Regions from separate parts of the Staphylococcus dromedarii genome, predicted to be linked through region 1. Evidence: riboswitches for the same ligand, from Rfam matches in the RefSeq annotation. Region 1 holds a riboswitch; each other region holds the start of a gene.
The links. Region 1 has a riboswitch for thiamine pyrophosphate ahead of MUA88_RS01875 (thiamine phosphate synthase). Riboswitches for the same ligand answer to the same signal wherever they lie in the genome.
Positions count from the first base shown of each region.

Region 2: linked by a shared signal. The riboswitch ahead of MUA88_RS03460 (ECF transporter S component) and the one ahead of MUA88_RS01875 (thiamine phosphate synthase) in region 1 are both predicted to bind thiamine pyrophosphate.
Region 3: linked by a shared signal. The riboswitch ahead of MUA88_RS10515 (3-oxoacyl-ACP reductase) and the one ahead of MUA88_RS01875 (thiamine phosphate synthase) in region 1 are both predicted to bind thiamine pyrophosphate.

Region 1 covers NZ_CP094718.1:385,603-392,845, forward strand. Annotated here, with positions in the region: gene MUA88_RS01865 (LysM peptidoglycan-binding domain-containing protein) at 1-782, opposite strand, end outside; gene MUA88_RS01870 (Bax inhibitor-1/YccA family protein) at 1,009-1,641, shown strand; TPP riboswitch at 1,776-1,885, shown strand; gene MUA88_RS01875 (thiamine phosphate synthase) at 1,981-2,577, shown strand; gene thiS (sulfur carrier protein ThiS) at 2,577-2,777, shown strand; gene MUA88_RS01885 (thiazole synthase) at 2,779-3,546, shown strand; gene MUA88_RS01890 (HesA/MoeB/ThiF family protein) at 3,546-4,547, shown strand; gene MUA88_RS01895 (YebC/PmpR family DNA-binding transcriptional regulator) at 4,624-5,337, shown strand; gene MUA88_RS01900 (ribonuclease FAU-1 family protein) at 5,730-6,293, shown strand; gene MUA88_RS01905 (LysR family transcriptional regulator) at 6,416-7,243, shown strand, end outside.
Region 2 covers NZ_CP094718.1:700,846-708,088, reverse strand. Annotated here, with positions in the region: gene MUA88_RS03475 (class I SAM-dependent rRNA methyltransferase) at 1-478, opposite strand, end outside; gene auxA (lipoteichoic acid stability factor AuxA) at 619-1,938, opposite strand; gene graF (glycopeptide resistance-associated protein GraF) at 2,205-2,336, shown strand; TPP riboswitch at 2,418-2,517, shown strand; gene MUA88_RS03460 (ECF transporter S component) at 2,651-3,226, shown strand; gene MUA88_RS03455 (ABC transporter ATP-binding protein) at 3,241-4,647, shown strand; gene MUA88_RS03450 (energy-coupling factor transporter transmembrane component T family protein) at 4,640-5,431, shown strand; gene purD (phosphoribosylamine--glycine ligase) at 5,582-6,820, opposite strand; gene purH (bifunctional phosphoribosylaminoimidazolecarboxamide formyltransferase/IMP cyclohydrolase) at 6,836-7,243, opposite strand, start outside.
Region 3 covers NZ_CP094718.1:2,113,476-2,120,718, forward strand. Annotated here, with positions in the region: gene nrdD (anaerobic ribonucleoside-triphosphate reductase) at 1-1,693, opposite strand, end outside; TPP riboswitch at 1,993-2,093, shown strand; gene MUA88_RS10515 (3-oxoacyl-ACP reductase) at 2,319-3,071, shown strand; gene MUA88_RS10520 (LLM class flavin-dependent oxidoreductase) at 3,114-4,412, shown strand; gene MUA88_RS10525 (hypothetical protein) at 4,581-4,817, opposite strand; gene MUA88_RS10530 (poly(glycerol-phosphate) alpha-glucosyltransferase) at 4,831-6,459, opposite strand; tRNA gene MUA88_RS10535 (tRNA-Ser) at 6,984-7,076, opposite strand.

The sequences.
Region 1 (7,243 bases):
TTATCTGGATTAACGCGTTCAACGTAAGCAACATGACCTACAGCGCCTTCAGTTGTTTGCATAATCGAACCAGCTTGAGGCACGTTGTTTACTGTATAACCATCGGCTGAGGCAGCACCTGCCCAATGATCTGCATTCCACCAATATGTGCTAATAGGTTGTCCAGTTTCAGCACGACGATTGAAAACATGCCATGTGCATTGTCCCCAAGTGTATAAGTTTTGGTGGTTGAATGATGGTGATTGATTCGCAGTGCTTGTTTGTGCGACTGTTGTTCCATTACCGGAGCCTACAGCTGTTGCATTTGAGTATGAAGCAGTTGCAGTGCTTGTATTTGATTGACTTGGAATTTGTAAAGATTGATTTGGATGAATTAAGTAGCCAGACATACCGTTAGCATTCATCAAATCTTGAACTGTTACACCGTATCTTGCTGCAATGATGTCTAAAGATTCACCTGCAACAACTGTGTGACCATTGCTTGACGACTGTGAAGATGTGGCAGGGGATGTTGATGTATTATATTGTGATGTATTTTGGTTTTGAGTAGTGTACTGTCCTGAAGTGGCACTAATTGATAGTGTTTGACCAGGGAAAATCATATTATTTGTAAGCCCGTTAGCTTGTTTAATAGCTTCAACTGTTGTGCCATATTGTGCTGCTACGTCCCATAAAGAATCACCAGCTTGTACGGCGTGTTGTGTAGAAGCTTCTGCATCTTGGTGAGCAAGGACTGCTGCAGCACCAGAAGTAACGGTTAATGCAAGTGCAAATTTTTTCAAAGTGTTTCCTCCTTATGTATTCAAAAGAATCTTATTTTTTCTACAATTATCATCTTATACATAATATCAAACATTATTTTAAATTTGTGAAATGTTACAAACATGTAATGAATTTAAAATGTTTATTAATCCCTCACTCATAAATAAAGTGCTGTGAGATAAAATAGACATATGTTAAAGTAAATGTTACATTCAATCACATTAGTGTAATATAAAGGAGATTTTTATGAACGAAAGTACAAAACAACAATCGTCTTATCATAAACGCTATGGACAAGTTTGGTTATTTTTCATGTATTATTGGTTAATATTTGGTATTTCAGTATATTTTGGCCAATACCTACCAGCAGAATGGCGCCAACCGATGTCTATTGGGCTCGCTATGTTAATTTTAATCACAATGGTTTTGCAGCGTGCACGTTTTAGTGGGCCTATTATTTCACACATTTATACAATTGTAGCAGGATTGCTTTCTTATGCGACATTCATGTATTCATTAGCAAATCTAGGTGGTCAAACCTTTTTAATGATTGTGTCATTGGCTGTTACAGGATTTGTTGTATTTGGTATACTTGGATTTTTTGTCATTCGTGATGCATCGGGTATGGGGAAATATTTATTTGTAACACTTATTGCGCTCATCTGTATGAGTATTGTAGCTTGGATATTCCACGTTCCAATGTTATATACTGTTATTTCAGTAGTAGGATTAGGACTTTTCTTGCTATATACGCTATATGATTTCAACAGATTAAAGCGTGGTGCTTTTGCTCCAAGAGAGATGGGATTTAACCTATTCTTAAACTTATTCCGTATTATTCGTCATGCATTAAACTTGGCCCAAACAATGAGAAGATAATAACATCTTAATTTATATAGATTATCTTTAAATATATTTAAGGTCTACAATTTTAAAATGCTTTTTAGAATATATTGAATTATGATGCACTTTTTAATATCATGACATTAGAAAGATTAAAAATTAAATATCAAATGATCCACTGGAAGTGCCATAAGAGACGATGGCTGAGATTGAAACGTATTTCAAAATTCCTGAACCTGATCCAGTTAGTACTGGCGTAGGAAAGTGGTTTTGCTTACGTATAAATTGTGAAGCTGCTTTTCTACTATTGTGTGGAAGAGTAGCTTTTTTATTTTGCAATACAGGACAAGTGGCATTTGAAAAAGGAGGCGTTACATGATTATTGCAGTGACACCTTATGATGTGTTGACAGCTAAACATATTGAACGTTTAGCAATGATAGAACCTCAAATTGACGGCGTGTTACTAAGGACACCCATGTCCAAAAAAGCTTTAGCAGAATGGATAGCATTATTACGACTTAGAGAATTTCCTAAGTCCAAAATCATCATTCATTCCGACATTAAATTAGCCAAAGATATGGGGATTCGACAATTGCATTTTAAAGAAGGTGACCCAATCGCATATCAACTAAAAGCAGAGAGTCCTGAATATCGTATTAGTATGTCTGTTCATAGTATTTCAGCAATTATTGAAGCAAAGGCGCATCATTTAGACTTTGGCATATATGGTCATGTGTTTCCTTCCGCATCAAAGCAAGGTAAGACGCCACGAACAAATGAAGAAATAGAATTGGCGATATCAGGAAGTTGGCCACTTGTTGCGATAGGTGGCGTAGATATTAAAACTGTAGAAGAAATTCACTCAGATTTTGTAGGGATAGCATGTATTCGTAGTGCATTTGATACATCAGTTCCAGTATTTGAAGAAATGGTGCAGAAGTGGCATCAGAAAAAGGAGGGAATGACATGATTGAAATACAAGTGAATGGTGAACGACAACAATTTGAATCAGACACAACGATCCAAGATGTATTGGATCATTTTGGTATTGAAGCAAAACGCATGGCAGTTGAACATAATGAAACGGTTGTGAAACGTTCAGAATGGGCATCGACTTATGTGCGACCAGATGATCGTTTAGAATTGTTAGAATTTGTAGGAGGCGGATAAAATGTTTAATATTGGAAATTTAAAATTTAACTCAAGATTATTTTTAGGTACGGGAAAATTTGATAATGAGCAGGTTCAAAGTGAAGCAATTGCTGCATCTGGAACAGAGGTATTAACATTTGCAGTACGACGTATGCATTTATATGATCGTGAACTACCAAATCCACTCGCAAATGTTGATTTAGAGCAATTTATTACTTTTCCAAATACAGCAGGGGCGAAAACGGCAGAGGAAGCGGTGCGTATTGCTGAATTAGCAAATGAAGCAGGTGTCTGCGATATGATTAAAGTAGAAGTCATTGGTGATGACGATACCTTATTGCCAGATCCTTTTGAAACGTATAAAGCATGTGAAATTCTATTAGAAAAAGGTTATATTGTTTGTCCATATATTTCAGATGATGTTGTTTTAGCCCAACGTTTAGAAGCGTTAGGTGTGCATGCAATCATGCCGTTAGCGTCTCCAATCGGAACAGGAAGAGGAATTAGTAACCCGCTTAATTTGCGTTATATTATTGAAAAAAGTAAAGTGCCGGTTATCGTTGATGCAGGTATCGGATCAGCAAAGGATTGTGCAGAAGCAATGGAACTTGGTGCAGATGCTATTTTATTAAACTCTGCAGTTTCACGCGCAAAAGATCCTGTGAAGATGGCAGAAGCGATGAAAAAAGGAATTGAAGCAGGACGTTTAAGCTATGAGGCAGGACGTATTCCGATTAAATATAATGCAGTACAATCTAGCCCATCAGAAGGATTAGGCTTCTTATAATGACACGTTATGATAGACAGATAAAATATGCCCATTTTGGTCAAGAAGGACAACGAAAACTTCAAAACCTTCATGTGATTGTCATGGGGGTTGGTGCACTAGGCAGTGGTGTGGCAGAACAATTGGTACGCAGTGGTGTAGGGCGAATAACAATTGTGGATAAAGATATTGTGACGCTGTCTAATTTACACAGACAAAGTTGTTATGTAACAGCAGATGCTGAAGCAATGCTTCCGAAAGTAGTAGCATTAAAGCAACATTTAAATGCGATGAATCATGAAGTGGAAGTTGTAACCTATAATCAAGAAATAACTGCACAAAACATTTTAAGTCTGTTAGAACAAGTCAACCCCGACATGGTATTAGATGGTATGGATACATTTAAGATGCGCTATTTATTGAATGAAGCAACGAGAAAATTGAAGATTCCTTATATATATGGTGCAGTAGTAGGAAGTCAAGTGAGTGTACTACCTGTTCATGATGAAGGACCTTGTTTGCAGTGCATCATGCCAGAAATGCCAGAAACAATGGAGCGTTGTGAAATTAATGGGGTATTACCTCCTGCAGTACACATGGCATGTAGCCTCATTGTTGCAGAAGTTTTTCATTATATTATGCACGGATCATTAACAAGTCATATGACGACGATTGATGTATATACGCATAAGATGCGTACGGTAGATGTGTCAGAATTGAAAGAACCAGATTGCTTAGTATGTGGACAAAAGCAATATCACCATTTAACACAAAAAGACTCCGGGCAAGTACGTGAATTGTGCGGGGGTGTATATCAATTTCGACTTCCACAAGAAATTTTTGATGCGCCTTTGAAGTCACATGTGCGCGTTGGGTTGGAGAACCCATATGTGAAGCGATTAATGGTGGATGTATATGATATGACCTTATATCAAGATGGGCGTTTATTAGTGTATGGTGCGGAAAGTGTTGGAGTAGCTGAAACGATACGTGAATCTTTATTTATAGAGGATGATATTTGACACATGTTGCTTTCAAATAAAAATACCATGTATAATAAAGGGTAGTCTAAAAAGCAATTGAAAGCGAGATGGAAGAATGGGACGTAAATGGAATAACATTAAGGAGAAAAAAGCACAAAAGGACAAAAATACAAGCCGTATCTATGCAAAATTTGGTAAAGAAATTTATGTAGCGGCCAAGTCTGGTGAACCGGATCCAGAATCAAACCAAGCATTAAAGTTTGTGTTAGAGCGTGCCAAAACCTATTCTGTACCGAATCATATTATTGATAGAGCCATTGATAAAGCAAAAGGTGGCGGCGATGAGAACTTTGACGCTTTACGCTATGAGGGCTTTGGTCCAAGTGGTTCAATGTTAATTGTGGATGCTTTAACAAATAATGTAAATCGTACAGCATCTGATGTGCGTGCTGCATTCGGTAAAAACGGCGGTAACATGGGTGTATCAGGATCTGTTGCGTATATGTTTGATCACACAGCAACATTTGCGTTTGAAGGTTATGATGCAGATACTGTGTTAGAACAATTGATGGAACAAGATATTGATGTGCGTGATGTGATTGAAGAAGGTGGTCTTACTATTGTATATGCAGAGCCTGATCAATTTGCATCTGTACAAAAAGCATTACGTGATTTAGGTGTTCAAGATTTTGAAGTGGCTGAATTAGAGATGTTACCACAATCGGAAGTTGAATTATCAGGTGATGATTTAGCGAATTTTGAAAAACTTGTTGATGTATTGGAAGACCTTGAAGATGTACAACATGTTTTCCATAATGTTTCATTGTAATTGACGGAAGAGTCGTTAATAAACTGAATATCATAAATAATACTTAGGTGACCTGACTGTGTATCTTAATGATATTGGAATAGGTTGCAAATATAGTGAATAATAAGTGAGTGTCGTACACCCTTTCTTATCATGATAAATTTTGATAAGAGAAGGGTGTCTCTTTGAGCTGAGAGATAAAATAATTACAAGTCAAAGGTCAAAAACATAAGTAGCTATTTTAACTTAACATATAACTATTGAAATACTATTTCTTAGAGTGAAGATAAAATTTTATGATTATTTTATAAAAGTTTTATACATATGACGTGTTCCTTAAGTTGACATGAATGCTCGAACGAGTGACAGTGGTCTATTAATTTTATATAATGAACAAAAGGAGGATGGTGGCTGTGAAAGTAAAATATATCGATAAACGTCACTGGCGTCGCCTCTTAGACCGTGATTATATAGAAGTGAAAGTGAACAATAATAAATTTAAGGGGATTATTGGCTTAATTACAATTAATAAAGTGAGAGAGCCATTAGAAGTAACAGTGGTCGGTAAGAAGATGGTTGTTGCCGATGAACAGTATCAGTGGCTACAAATTGTACCTGAGAAAAAACGTTATAGTTTGACGGTCATGTTCAATGAAGATGGACAACCACTACAATATTATTTTGATATTAATTTGAAAAATATTACGCAAAAAGGGAAGGCACGTACAGTAGATTTATATTTGGATGTGTTAGTGTTACCAAACGGAAAGTATGAGTTAGTGGATCAGGAAGATCTTGAGCGTGCGTTGCGTACGAAACAAATTACAAGAAAACAGTATCATGAAGCGTATATTATTGCACATCAGCTCATGATTCAAATTGATGAAGATTTTAATAGTATACAGGAAAAAGCAATGTATTGTTTCAATAAAATCCGTCATAAGCAGCCGAGACGAGGACGATTCGGCATGCATTGAATAGTCTTTAATAAGCTTAAGTTCGGCGATATTTTGTGCCAGACTGTAAGAAGATATGAATTAAGTTGGATATTAGAACTATAGATCATCACACAATGCGAATTTGTAGAGGAGGAACCGTGATGAAGATGGATGATTATCGTTTGCTCATTACATTGGACGAAACAAGAACGTTGCGTAAAGCAGCAGAGCAATTATATATATCACAACCTGCTGTAACACAGCGTTTGAAATCAATTGAGCGGTATTTTGGTGTTGAAATTTTTATACGTACGAAAAAGCAACTCATTACAACAACTGAAGGGGCTATGGTGATTGCACATGCAAAAGAAATGTTGAATCAAGAACATTTATTTAAAGATAAAATCAAAGCGCATATCGGTGCGATTAACGGGAACTTGTCTATTGGATGTTCCTCACTTGTTGGTCAATCATTATTACCAGAAGTACTGAGTCGTTATACAGCTGAATACCCAAACGTAGAAGTGAAGTTACATGTTGGTTCCAGTGATGATATAAAAAAACATTATAATGACTATCACATTATGATTGTGAGAGGTAATCAATTGTTAAATAAACATAATGATCATTTGATGGATGATCAACATTATTTTATTTATCCAAAAAGTAAAACGGCGGAAATACATAAATTGCCATTTATAGAATTCCAAGCCGATCCGGTATATATTAACCAGATAAAATCATGGTATCATCAACATATGTCGCAAGATTATCATGCTCGTATCAAAGTGGATCAAGTTGCGACGTGTAAAGCACTATTATTAAGTGGTGTAGGTGTTACAATCTTACCTGAAATTATGACAAAAGACTTGGATACGGAACAGTTCACGATGATTAAAGTAGATATTGAAGAACGTCCATTGGTTCGTGCGACATATTTGAGTTATGACATGAGTATGATGCAGTTACCACAAGTGAGTGCATTTATT
Region 2 (7,243 bases), 320 kb from region 1:
AATCTTTAAAGCGTGTTTTTTCATAAATTGATGTATAGTCAAAAACAGACGTAGCCGCAGCAATGATATCATCACGAAAAGCATAGATACCACGTGAGTACCACTGAATTAAAAGATGGCCATTATAGTTATCGATTGTTAATCCACCTATGCCATCTCCTTCTCCATTCAATAATCGAAATGTATTTGTGCCATCAATATGATAATAATAGTCACGCTCTTGTTTTGCTGCTTCAAATAAATTTTCAAAAAATGCTTGATCAATATCTTCATTTTCATCGTATGACAAGACCCAACCAAGTCCTTTATGCTGATGACCGACATATCCAGTTGCGATATAAACGCCTTTATCTGTTTTAAGATGGAATACATCACCACTTTTCAACGATCTCTGTTGATAAATATCCTCTTCTTCAATCAGTGGATAGCCGTTGAAATATTTCGTTTCTTTCCCGCTATTTAAAATTGCTGTTTTCATTTTATCAGCCTTTCCTCAATGAATTCTTTTCTATCTTAACACGTGATTAGATCAGAAATCGATTTATGTAAAAGATTCCCCCTATCTTAATACTAAAAATAAAAAAGAGCGAGAGATTTCTCTCCCACTCTCTATCGTTCCTATTCTTTTGTCGCTGGTTGACGCAATTGCAATATGAAAGCAATCGTTGCTGGTATTAGCATCAATACGAGAATTGGTGTGATGAAAATAGATAATAACAATCCATGGAATAGAATCACAACATATTCTGTAATTAACTTAAAGAATAGAATACTAATCATAAACAATTGTAAATAGTAGTGCTTTCCTCTAAGCATAAATGTCACTGATGTCACAATGTATGCAATCGCAATGAGAAGTAGTAACAACAAACTGATCCACTCATAGACATACTGTGTTTGTGACAATTGCCAGTCACCTGATGCAAATAATGAGTTACGATTATTAAATTCAAGTAGTATGAAGAAAAATAAAATCACACCACATGCGATATTAACGTAAGCTCTCTTGAACCATTTTGGTCGTTTACGTAAGAAAGATGGAATATCATCTTCTTCAAGCTTCGTCCAACCAAACCATTTTTCTTTAATGTGATCTCTTTTCGTACGTATCTTTTCAATATTAATACTACGACGCGTACGGTGCGAAATATCATGCGTGAACTCAGATGTACGGTTTTGAATATCTTTAAACTGCACTTTAGACTGATCACTATATTGATATTTTTTGCTGCGTAAATATTGGCTGGCTGCCTCATCCAACTCTTCATGAAAGACAGGTAAAGAACGACGTAAAAACAAGAAGTTCCATATTGCCATTTGACCCAGTAGCCATAACACTAAAAAGAAAGTATTAATACTCAGCACATCAATGGGTGCTACTTCTCGTCCTTCAAGTCGTGAATATAACGCTAATTGTGTAAATACATAACTAATACCATATCCAAAAATCAACCACAAGTAGTGTTGCTTTCGGTGCAATGGATTAAGTTCATCTTTAAAAGTAATATAACCAATATGAATTAAAAATGGGAAAATAAAAATAAATGCTAAAATCCCATAGACTTGTGACATAAAAATTAATGTTAATACGAAGAAAATAATACCGATTAATAGGAAAAAGATCGATATGTCGTAATCAAATCGTGTTGTATTGGTTAAAACTCTTGCAATCACTAACATTAGAATCCCAAATGCCAGTATAATCAAACCACTCACTAATGGGAACTCTCCAATGTATTTACTCATTACACGGATAATCTCATGGAAAAAGGTCATGATAAAATCCCAAACATTATCAATACGAGATACATGATGTTTACCTGAGTTGAGTTGTTCAATAAGCGGTATATTTACGAAAATAATAATACTCAGCAATATTGCAAGCGCACCTATAATATAGGAATAAATCACTTCGGTGTACTTATTAAAAAAGGACATCCTCTCACCTCATAAATTATTATATATGAACAATTGTCTGATGTCTTTATAATTGATTAAATTCAGTCTCTAGTATGACTATAAATTTGTGATAGTCAAAATCATTTTAAATGTGTGTTAGTTAGATTAAACTCATCAACCGAATAATGAGAAAGTTGCTTTAGTCCTCCAATCATCCACATACTAAAAAAACTCCAAAAATCATGTTTAATAACCCATAGAACGGATATAGATAACTAACAATAAAATTAAAGGAGTGTTTTATCATGTCAGAAAAAGATTTAAAAAAAGCAGCTGAACAAGCTAAAGAAAAAGAAGAACAATTAAAAGATAAAGCTAATGAGGCAAAAGATGGTATCGATAAAACAAAAGACGATATCCAAAGCACGTTAGATTAATATTCTTATATCAAGTCAAGAGGCATTCATTCTCTTGACTTTTTGTTGTGAGACATGTACATTGTTTATATCAATTGAATACGCACGCACTAGGGGTGTGAGAACTGAGATGAGGAATATCCTCAAACCCTTTGTACCTGACCTAGGTGATACTAGCGGAGGAAAGTGTACGACGTTTATATTTAATATTTGCGGCAATGAGACGCACATTTATTTGAGTTGCTTACATAATAATAGTTATAGCCTCGTTCATAGATCGACGCATATCCCTACTCTAGGGGTGTGCGTTTTTATTTTTTAGGAGGTCCTTTACAATGAAAAAAGGCTTAACATTATCAGACATACTCGTGACAGTTCTAGTCTCTGTCATTTTCGGTGTGGTTTACAACATTTGGTGGGTAGTTACTAAAACGATTCAGCCATTAGGTTTACAAATTGACCAACTTTTATACGGTATGTGGTTCGCAGCAGCCGTTGTAGCATATCTTATCATTCCTAAAATGGGGATTGCATTACTTGCTGAGTTTGCAGCTGGTGCTGGTGAGACAATTATGATGGGTCGTTTTGATATTCCAACGATTGTCTATGCGCTTTTACAAGGTCTCGCTTGTGAGCTTGTTTTTGCAATCGTTCGCTATCGTTCACGCTCATTTATGATTGCACTTTTAGCAGGTTTATCAGCTGCACTCATTAGTTTACCAATTGACTGGTATTATGGTTATTTAGGTGAGGTTGCACAATGGAATCTTATCCTCTATATTGTCTTCCGTATCATTAGTGGTGTCGTACTTGCAGGTGCCTTTCCATATTATCTAGTCAAAGCACTTGATCAGACAGGTGTCACTAAGTTATTCAGACCAGCATCTAAAGACGACTATGATTCCTTATAAGGAGAGAACATACATTGCTTAAAGCAAAAAATCTACGCCTAAAATATCCAAGTGCAACCACTAAAATATTTGATGGTCTCGATATCGAAATCAAAGATAAAGAAAAAGTACTCTTACTTGGGCCATCTGGCTCTGGTAAAAGTACGCTACTCAATGTATTAAGTGGCATTGTACCTGATCTCATTGATTTACCAATGAAGTATGATGAATTGGAGGTAGCTTACCATGCAGGTGTCATCTTCCAAGATCCAGACTCTCAATTCTGTATGCCACAAGTGAACGAAGAACTCGCGTTCATACTAGAAAATCAACAAGTGCCTCAAGAAGAGATGGATGAACGTATTCATGATGCACTTAAAAAGGTACAGCTTGATGTCAATCCCAAACAATCTATTAATCAATTAAGTGGTGGCATGAAACAAAAACTAGCCATTGCTGGTACGTTATTAATGGAAGCAGACACTTTGTTCTTGGATGAACCAACTGCGATGTTAGATATCGAAGCAACTCAAAATCTGTGGGACTTACTCAAAGACTTATGGGCCGATCAAACGGTATTAATCGTAGAACATAAAGTGGCGCATGTTTGGGATTACGTTGATCGTGTTATTCTCATGGATCATCACGGTCGCATCATTCAACAAGGTACGCCAGACATGATATTAGCAAATTTTGAGGACGTATTAACGGAATATGGTGTATGGCATCCTCATGCATGGGACTCCGCGCCTCCTCCAACACATACTAAAGATACATCATCACAAAGTTTCCATTTTAAATACAAAGATGGTGCTATCCAACGTAGTAAAAAAATGCTCTATCATGTTCCTGAGCTTGAAGTTCATCCAGGTGAATGGTTAACAATCACTGGCAAAAATGGAACGGGCAAAACAACGTTATTCGAATCAATGATGCAATTGATTCCTTATCAAGGGAAAATGCAATGGAATCAACAGACATTAAAAAAAGTACGTGATGCTGCCAGTCATATATATTTGGTTTATCAAAATCCAGAACTCCAATTTATTCAAAACAGTGTTTACGATGAAATCTTTGTGAACTATGAATACATGGATCCGCAACATGCTGAGGAGCAAACGAAGGCAATGCTAGCACTACTTGATCTCGCGCATGTTTCGAAACAACATCCTTTCGAGCTTTCAATGGGACAAAAAAGACGCCTGAGTGTCGCAACTGCATTAAGTACCAATGCAGATGTCATCTTACTCGATGAACCTACATTTGGATTGGATAGTCATAATACGTTTAAATTAATTACACTATTCCAAGAGCGCGTTGCAAAAGGTCAAACGATTATCATGATTACACATGACCCACATATTATTGAACGCTACCCATCACGACATTTTGAAGTGTCAGATGGCATGTTGCATGAATTGGAGGTGCCATCACATGATTGAATCGTGGAAAACGCGTCATACTTTTATGGATAACGTCAATATTGTGACAAAGCTCTTCCTAGCTGTTGCTTTGTTCTTCTTCATTATTTTTGTTCATAACTTTGATGTCATGTTATATTTGGCACTTTTCATGCTTGTCTTTTTACTTTGTGTTGCAGGCACAAAATGGAAAGTCGTCGCTTCATTTGTAATGATGGCTACGTTCTTTGCACTGACTTCATCATTATTTATGATTTTTTATGGTAATGGGACCCACGTGTTATTAGAATTTGGCTTTGTCAAAATTAGTGTTGAAAGCTTAGTCAGAGGTTTACATCTTGCTCTAAGAACCATCGTCATCAGTTACTTCGGATTATCCATTGCGTTCACATCGCAAGTCATTATGATTTTCTACAGTCTTATGCAACATCTCAAAGTACCACCGAAAGTTGCTTATGCCTTTATGGCTGCATTTCGTATGATTCCGTTAATGATTGAATCTGTATTCCAATTACGCAATTCACTCAAAATGCGCTATCAAATGATTAGCAACAAAAACTATAGTGGTTTTAAAAGATTTAAACATCTCTTGATTCCTCTACTTAGTCAAAATATACGAAAAGCACACCGTCTTGCTGTGGCAATGGAAAAAAAAGGATTTCATGATGGGAAGCGTACCTACTACTATCATGTCCCATTCAGCTATCGTGACCTTTTACTAATCGTTATCATGCTAGGCATCATTACATTAGCATTTACCAGTGCAAGTTATCTACCGATTACAGGTATTTTAGATGCACGTTAGTCAATCATAATCTATCATTTGCGTTTTCACGATCTCGAGGATGTGAAAAGGCGTGATAAACAAGTAAGCATACCTTTCCCGTTTATCGTATGCTATCGAACATAAAAAGATGATTTGGAAACTTACCACTTCCAAATCATCTTTTTTGTATTATAATGCTTTGTTTGCAATATCTTTACGATAGAATAATGCATCACTCTTAACTTGTTCCACACGTCGATATGCCTCACGTTGTGCATCTGCAATTGTATCGCCTTCACCAATGGCTAAGATCACACGTCCGCCTGCATTGACATAAGATGTACCGTCATGTTTTAATCCACTCACAAAATAATGATCAATATCTGATTCAAAACCAGTGACCACATGCCCTTTTTCATAAGCATTTGGATATCCTTTCGAGGCTAACATCACGCCGACGACTGAATCTTCTTTCCAAGACATATTAATGGGTTCTCTTGCCTCTAGCTGTATGATATGTGCCATTAGATCACTTTCCATACGTGTCAGCAATACTTGGGCTTCTGGATCACCAAATCGTGCATTGAATTCAATCACTTTCGGTCCTTCTTCTGTTAAAATCGCACCGATATAAAGGAGACCAAAGAAGTGGTACCCTTCTTCTTGTAGCGCACGTGCAATGGGTTGCGCAATGCGCTCATTCGTGACATCTAATACATCTTGTCCAATATGTGGAACAGGACAATACGCACCCATACCTCCTGTGTTTGGCCCTTCATCATGATCATAGGCACGCTTGTGATCTTGCGCAATTGTATCAAATGGCACCGCATAATCTCCATTTACAAAAGTCATTAAAGAAAATTCTTCACCTTGTAAAAACTGTTCAAATACAACTTTACTATTCTCATCAGGATATAACGTTTCAACAGCATCTCTAGCTGCTTCACGGGTTTCAGCAATAATGACCCCTTTCCCTGCTGCAAGACCGTCTTTCTTTAATACGATAGGCAGCTCACATTGCTCAATATAGCGCAATGCGTCTGTTTTTGTATCGATTTCTTGATATTCGGCAGTTGGAATATCATATTTTGCCATCAGTTGTTTTGCAAATGACTTCGAGCCTTCAATTTGAGCAGCCGCTTTATTTGGGCCAAACACTTTAACACCTGCTTTACGTAAACGATCCGCAAGACCTTCTGTTAATGGCTGTTCTGGTCCAATGACTGTCCATTGTATTTTATGTTCTTGCGCAAAAGTAACAATTTTTTCATGTTCTGTCTCAGCAATTTCTGAATGTACTTCTGCCACATGTGTCATCGCATCATTCCCTGGAATAGCAAATACCTGTTCAACAAGTGGTGATTTACTTAATTTCTTGGCAAGGACATGTTCACGTCCACCGCCACCAATAACTAGAATATTCATAAGTAATGGTCCCCCTTAATGTTTGAAATGACGCATACCTGTTGTCACCATTGCGATGCCGTGTTTATTTGCCATATCAATTGAATCTTGGTCTTTAATAGAACCACCTGGTTGGATAATAGCTTTAATACCTGCCTTAGCAGCTGTTTCAACTGTATCATCCATTGGGAAAAATCCATCTGAAGCAAGAATCACTTGATCGTTCATTTCAATCGCACGTTCAATTGCAATTTCAGCTGAGCCTACACGATTCATTTGACCTGCACCAATACCCACTGTTTGCTTGTTATTTGCTAAGACGATGGCATTACTTTTCACTGCTTTAACAACTTTCCATCCTAACAGAAGCGCTTCCCATTGTTCATCCGTTGGTGCAACTTCTGTCACAACTTTCATCTCTGATTGAGGCACATCAAAAGTATC
Region 3 (7,243 bases), 470 kb from region 1:
AACCCGTATCTGTCGTATCAAAGTCACCTTCAAAGCCACAGTCATAACAGTGATCAATTGGAATATTCGTTCCTAAATAGCTCACACGATCATATGAATAGTCCCATACCGCTTCCAACGCCTTTTTATTATGGTCCAACTTCGGATATTCACAATAATGGATATAACCGCCACTCGCATAATGCGGATAGTCTTGTTCAAAGTCCAATTTTTCAAAAGGCGTCACATCTTTACGCACATCATAATGGAAAGAATTTTGATAATAACCTTTTTCCGTTACATCTGGAATTGACCCAAATTTCTCGTGATCAATACGGCAAAAGCGATCGGTCAATGATTCACTCGGTGTACTGTAAATACTAAACCAAACGTCATGCTTTTCTGTCCAAACATGTTGATAGTCACGCATCGCCTTTAAAATATCAATTGTAAATGCTTTGGCCTCTGGATTCGTCTCCCAATCAGGTCCATAGAAAACAGTCGCCACTTCATAAAGTCCAATATACCCCATAGAAATCGTTGCACGTTGATGCTTAAAAAGCGTAAATACCTCATCCTGTTCTTCCAAACGATATTTAAATGCGCCATGCTTATATAATATTGGTGCATTATTCGGTTCTGCTTGTTTCACACGTTCAATACGAAATGCAAGCGCATCATGTAACACCGCCATGCGCTCATTAAAAATGGTCCAGAAACGGTCCTTGTCACCCTTCGATTCAAGCGCAATACGTGGTAAATTCAACGTGACAACCCCTAAGTTACAACGACCACTATTCTCATATTCTCCTTGTTCATTTTGCCAAGCGGGTAAGAATGATCGACATCCCATTGGCGCTTTAAAGTCCCCTAAAAGTTCAACCGTTTTATCATAATTCAAAATATCCGGATACATCCGTTTCATCGAACATTCTAACGCCAATTGTTTCACATCATAGTTTGGATCTGTTGGGGCAAAATTCACACCCTTTTTAATAGAAAAAACAAGTTTTGGGAAAATAGCTGTAATACGATCTTTTCCCAATCCTTTAATACGTGTTTGTAGGATCGCTTGTTGAATTTTTCGACTCATCTCATCCGTCCCTAATCCAAAACCAAATGTCACAAATGGCGTTTGCCCATTAGATGTATAAAGTGTGTTCACTTCATACTCCAGACTCTCAATCGCTTCAAAAATATCTTGTGTGACTTGTTCATCTACATAGCGCTCAACATCTTCTTCACGAACATATTTCTTCGCTGTCGCACGGTGTTTTCGTTCATTATGTATAGCATACACACCTAGTACCTCGTCAATACGGTCAATCGTACAGCCACCATATTGACTACTAGAGACGTTAGCAATAATTTGAACAAGTTGTGCAGCTGCTGTTTGAATGGATTTAGGTGATGTAACATGCGCATTTCCGATTTGAAAACCATTTTCCAACATGTCTTTCGCATCAATTAAGCAACAATTCGTAAGCGGTTGAAAAGGATGATAGTCCAGATCATGAAAGTGAATCTCTCCAGCTTGATGTGCCAAAGCAACATGTTGTGGTAATATGTGCGTTAACCCATAAGACTTCGATAAAACACCTGCTGTCAGGTCACGCATTGTCGCAAATGTTTGGCTATCTTTGTTCGCATTCTCATTCACAATTGTCGGATCTTTCGTCATCAATCCTTCAAGATCTTTTTCTAATTGATTCATCATTTCACTCCTCTTTCTATATATAGTGTCTATAAATTATGTTAGATACTATATATAGTATTTTCAACTCAAAACAAAGCCGTTAACTGATTTGTCATTTCTTTAAGAACGTTATGTGAACTTTGTGTTTTGAACAATTTTAACTTCTTTATGATGTGGGCGTGGGACAGAAATCTTTGTCACACATCTCATCATCTTTGCAGGGGTACTCAGCCTCGATTTGACCATAAGACAACTGTACCCTAGCCTGTCTTCACTTGACGATATACATCAGGTTCGATACATTGAAGTATATAAAAGAATCGCACTAGGGGTGTTCACGAACTGAGATGAGGGCGACCTCAAACCCTTTGTACCTGAACTAGGTCATACTAGCGTAGGAAAGTGTTAGCTAATTTAAGATAGGTATATAGAAGAGATGGCATTGGGGTAACCATACTCCATTTATAAAGAGTATGTACGTTAACGTATATTTTAATTCATCTTATAATCGCCATGCTTCTTTTTCAGTCACCAAATTCTACCCTCAAAATAATCACTACCTTTCATAAAATGTGAAGCGCAACTTTCCTTACTAGAGTTGCGTATTTTTTTATACATTTTAACCCTAAAAGGAGTGTTTTTTATGGCAAAAACTGCATTAATCACTGGAGCAAGTCGAGGTCTTGGCGCAACCATAGCACGTACCCTTGGCGCACAAGGATACAATGTCATTATTAACTATCATAAAAATCAGTCTGCAGCAGAGCAAGTTGCAAAGGATATTGGTGATAACCGCGCACTCGTTATTCAAGCTGATATTACAGAGCGTAAACAAGTAGATGAACTTGTTGCTAAAGGCACAGAGTACTTCGGGCAAATTGATGTAGTCATCAATAATGCATTAGTTAATTTTAAATTTGATCCAACAACACAAAAACCATTTCGGGAGTTAGATTGGTCAGACTATCAAGGGCAGATTGATGGCACATTGAAAGGGGCTTTTAACACAACACAAAGTGTCATTCCGCAAATGATTGAACGTCAAAACGGCACGATTATTAGCATCGGTACAAATTTATACCAAAATCCCGTAGTCCCTTATCATGAATATACAACCGCAAAAGCTGCGTTGATTGGCTTTACACGTAATATTTCAGCAGAACTTGGTCAGTACGGCATCAATGCCAATGTAGTGTCTGGTGGATTGTTGAAGACAACGGATGCAAGCGCAGTGACAACACCAGAAGTGTTTGACTTAATTACTCAAACAACGCCTTTACGCAAAGTAACAACACCTCAAGATGTGGCAAATATGGTTGCATTTCTTGCTTCCGAACAAGCACGTGGTATTACCGGCCAAAATATTACTGTTGATGGTGGACTTACAATGAATTAATACAGATACACAATCATTAGCGAAAGGAGACCTCTTTTACTCATGACAACAAAAGTCAAACAAATGAATATAGGTGTCTTAATTTATGGATGTGGTCATCATCAAGCTGCTTGGCGTATGCCAGATTCATCAATCAAACGACTCGGCGATAAACGCTACTATCAATCATTAGCACAACTTGCTGAACGCGGTTTACTTGATGCTGTCTTCTTTGCCGATAACCAATCTTTCCCTGCCAAAACAGATACAGCACTGCCAGCCTTTTGGTTTGATCCTATTGTCAATTTGACCGCAATATCACAAGTGACAGCACACATCGGCTTAGTCTCAACAATCTCAAGTACTTTTTCTAACCCATTCACAGCTGCTCGACAACTTCTGAGTTTAGATCATGTCACAGGTGGTCGTGTTGGTTGGAATCTTGTGACATCTATGACTGATTTAGAAGCTCAAAATCACAGTATATCTGCTTTACCTAATCATGAATCACGTTATGCTAAAGCAGATGAATTTGCCAAAGTGATGAATCAACTCTTCACATCTTGGCATACTAAAGCTTTCATCCACTCACGCGACGACAATCAAGTTATTCATTCAGATATGATTCAACCATTTCATCATCACGGCACGCACTTTAACGTGAAGGGACCTTCAACGACACCTGCTAGTCCACAAGGGAAACCAGTCGCCATGCAGGCAGGTGCTTCACCTCAAGGCATTGCATTAGCTACAAAATATGCAGAAGCCATTTATTCTGTATCTTGGAATATTCAACAAGCACGACAATTTCGCCAACGACTTGACAAACAACTTGCTAAAAATGGTGAAAAACGTCATATCAAAATCTTTCCAGGTCTTGTGACATATGTTGCGAAAACACGCGAAGAAGCAATGGCCAAAAAACACGCTTTAGACCACGCATTACCTATTGAGACAGCTTTGGAACAGCTTAGCTCCTTCGTCCAACAAGATTGTTTTGCATGGGATATTGATGATAAAGTGCCTGAGTTACCACCGATTGAAGATTTCACGGGACCTATTGGGCGATACGAAACCATCCTGACAATTATCAGAGACAAAGATCCAACAGTGCGTGAATTACTCGGCTATCTAAATGCAGGAGGTGGCCATCTTACACTTATTGGAACACCTGAAGATATTGTGGATACAATGGCACAATGGTTTGATGAAGGTGTGGCAGATGGTTTTAATTTGATGCCACCTACACTTCCTCATAGTCTTGAAGATTTTATTGAACTTGTAGTACCCGAACTACAACGTCGCGGTCTTTATCGTGAAAGGTACACGAGTCAAACATTCCGTGGACATTTAAACCTTTAAATATTAAAATAACGCACCCCTAAAATCGAGATTGTAAACATCACTTTTAGGGGTGCATATCATATTAAAAATCTTCATTTTTGCATTTTAGTATAAATCAAAATACATCAGAAAAGACTCATTTATAGATTCATTGCTATTTATTCCCAAACCTCAATACACGGTCCTTCATCTCAGTAAAAATAATCCTGCATAAATAAAAAATATTTTATTGCTGAGTCTCACTAAGTACAAAATAAGCATGATCAACATTGTAATAAACAACGCAGATTTATATTTTTTCTTTTCTTCCTTCTGTTCCTCTTCACCATTTTCCAAATAGGCTAATAACTCCGCTTCAATCTCTTTATTAATATCTTCATGTTCATTAGAGACAACATCTGTTTTTTTCACTTCATCTTGCATATCAATGATCTCCCTATCCTTCTTTCTTAAACACATGTTGGTATTGAATATATCCTGACAAATAATGTTGAATATCATCAATTCTTACGCGATAACCATGGTGTTTGATGAAAAAGCTATTCACAATGCGACTCGGCTTTTTAAAATACATTGCAATTTCAGGATAGAAAAAGCCCGTACGCTCATAATCGGCACGTGTGTGAATCTTGTCTATGAATTTTGTTTCATCCAATAATTCATCAACTAAATATTGATACCCTGATGTTTTCGCCTTTTCTACAAGATGATAGGTTGCCATTAACATCTCTAAAAATGTTGGGAATGTCGTCTCTCGTTGTTTCATATAATCCAAATGTGAGCTGACGTTTTGGATACCAAATCTAAAATATTTCTCTTCCGGTACAATTTGAACCAATTCATTCGTACAATAGCCAAGCCAATGGTCATGATATTTCCAATAGTCATTTTTGATGAAATGCTCAAACAATATTTGAACAGTTTTGAGCCAACGTTCATCATGATCCTGTTGATATAGGCGCAATAACCCAAGTGCTGCTTCTCCATCATAGTAAACGATACGATACTTTTCTTTAACCGAGAGATCTGGATAATTCAAAATATGTACCGTTTCCCCTGTTGATGCATCAATCATCTTTAATATACCTTCCGCAACACCTTGTGCGTGTTTTAAATAGTGCGTATTTTTGCCACCGTGTTTTAGATATTCACATATTGCAAAAATAAACGCAGCATTTTGTCCCAACTTAATCTCATTGATTTGTTCCGTATCATCAAAGACAAATTGAGCACCTGTCTCATCTGTCATCATATAGTGATCAATGACATATTCAATCGCACGTTCAGCAGGTGAGAAATCTTCTCCTAAATAAGACAATCCCTCTATCAATGAATACGTTGATGACAAATGACGCAACATATTATAGAAGTTAATCTTATTATCAAAATGTGGGAAATAGCCATAAATATATCGGCCATTAGGTTCCAACATGCTATTTAAAAATTTCGTGCTATGCACAATTAAACGATCCATCTCTTCATTCAAATCATCTATTTGACGTAAATTCTTTTGATAACCTTTGTTGTGAAGTGCATAAACACCCTCTCCATCGAAAATAAATCCCCGCGCATAAAATTTTGTAATCATTTGGCCTTTATAGTCTGCCATTCTGAACTTTCTATGATGTCCCGTATATTTCTTCAAATAATTATTAACATTTTCTTCCGAGAAATACATATTTGAAGTTCCTTTTGCAGGACGAACAAATGCATTGGCATTGATTTCTTCTGGCAAGAACGTTAAATGCCAATTTTTATCTAATGCAATACCAAAATCTACGTAGTTTCGACGCGTTTTAACCAGTTCTTCTACAACGTCATCGAACAACACTTCTTTAGTTTCTGTAACAATGTCCACTTTGATCCATTGCGGAAACTTACCCACTTTTGCTCTAAATTTTTGACAGAACTTATAAATATCTCGATCAAGATAACGACGATTTTTAAAAAGATTGACTTGGGCTTTTGTATCAGGGACCCCTAAGCTAATAAAAACATAATCATAGGCTAGCCCTTCTTGTTCAATCTTCTCAACAAGTTCTCGAATATTATTTTCTAACGTTATACTTTTTCTCCTTTTAAACCCATTTACTATACTTTACAAGTATTTTAAGATTTCTGCAATTATTAATAATAAGCAGAAGACAAATAGAAACCTAAATATTCAACTCCTTTATTAAGCATTAAATTGAATATATATCATTATTTTCTATTTTAATAATTTGATAATAAATATTTATAAGGAGGTTATTTTTAGTATTTCAAAATAGTTTGTTATCTATACAGTTTTTTGCTTCCAATCAAAAAAGGGAGTGGGACAGAAATCTTTGTCACTATAAAGATTTCGTCATCCCACTCCTGCAAGGTCACTAGAAGTTTTTAAAAATGTTTTTTACTTCAGACATCTACTACATGATACTGATTTCCATATTTAAAAGGAACACGCTGAGCACTATGTCTCAGCCCCATCCCACCACAAAAGGTAAAGAATCCAAAAAAAGAAGTTTCTCATATCATTATGAGAAACTTCTTTTTTTGTTCTGGAATCATCCAGTTCTTTTATCTATTAGTCTTGGATTTTACTTTTAATGGCGGAGGAAGAGGGATTCGAACCCCCGCGAGCCGTTAAGCCCCTGTCGGTTTTCAAGACCGATCCCTTCAGCCGGACTTGGGTATTCCTCCATGTCATCGAACACAAGAACCATAATATAATATACCTTATCTAATGTCAACATAAATTTAAAAGTTTTTTCGAAATTTCTCTCCCCTTACCCCTTAGCGGTTGCGATTCATTGCTCACTAGGCTACGCTTATTTTATTCTATCGTATTTCATTCACAAAAGGAGAGA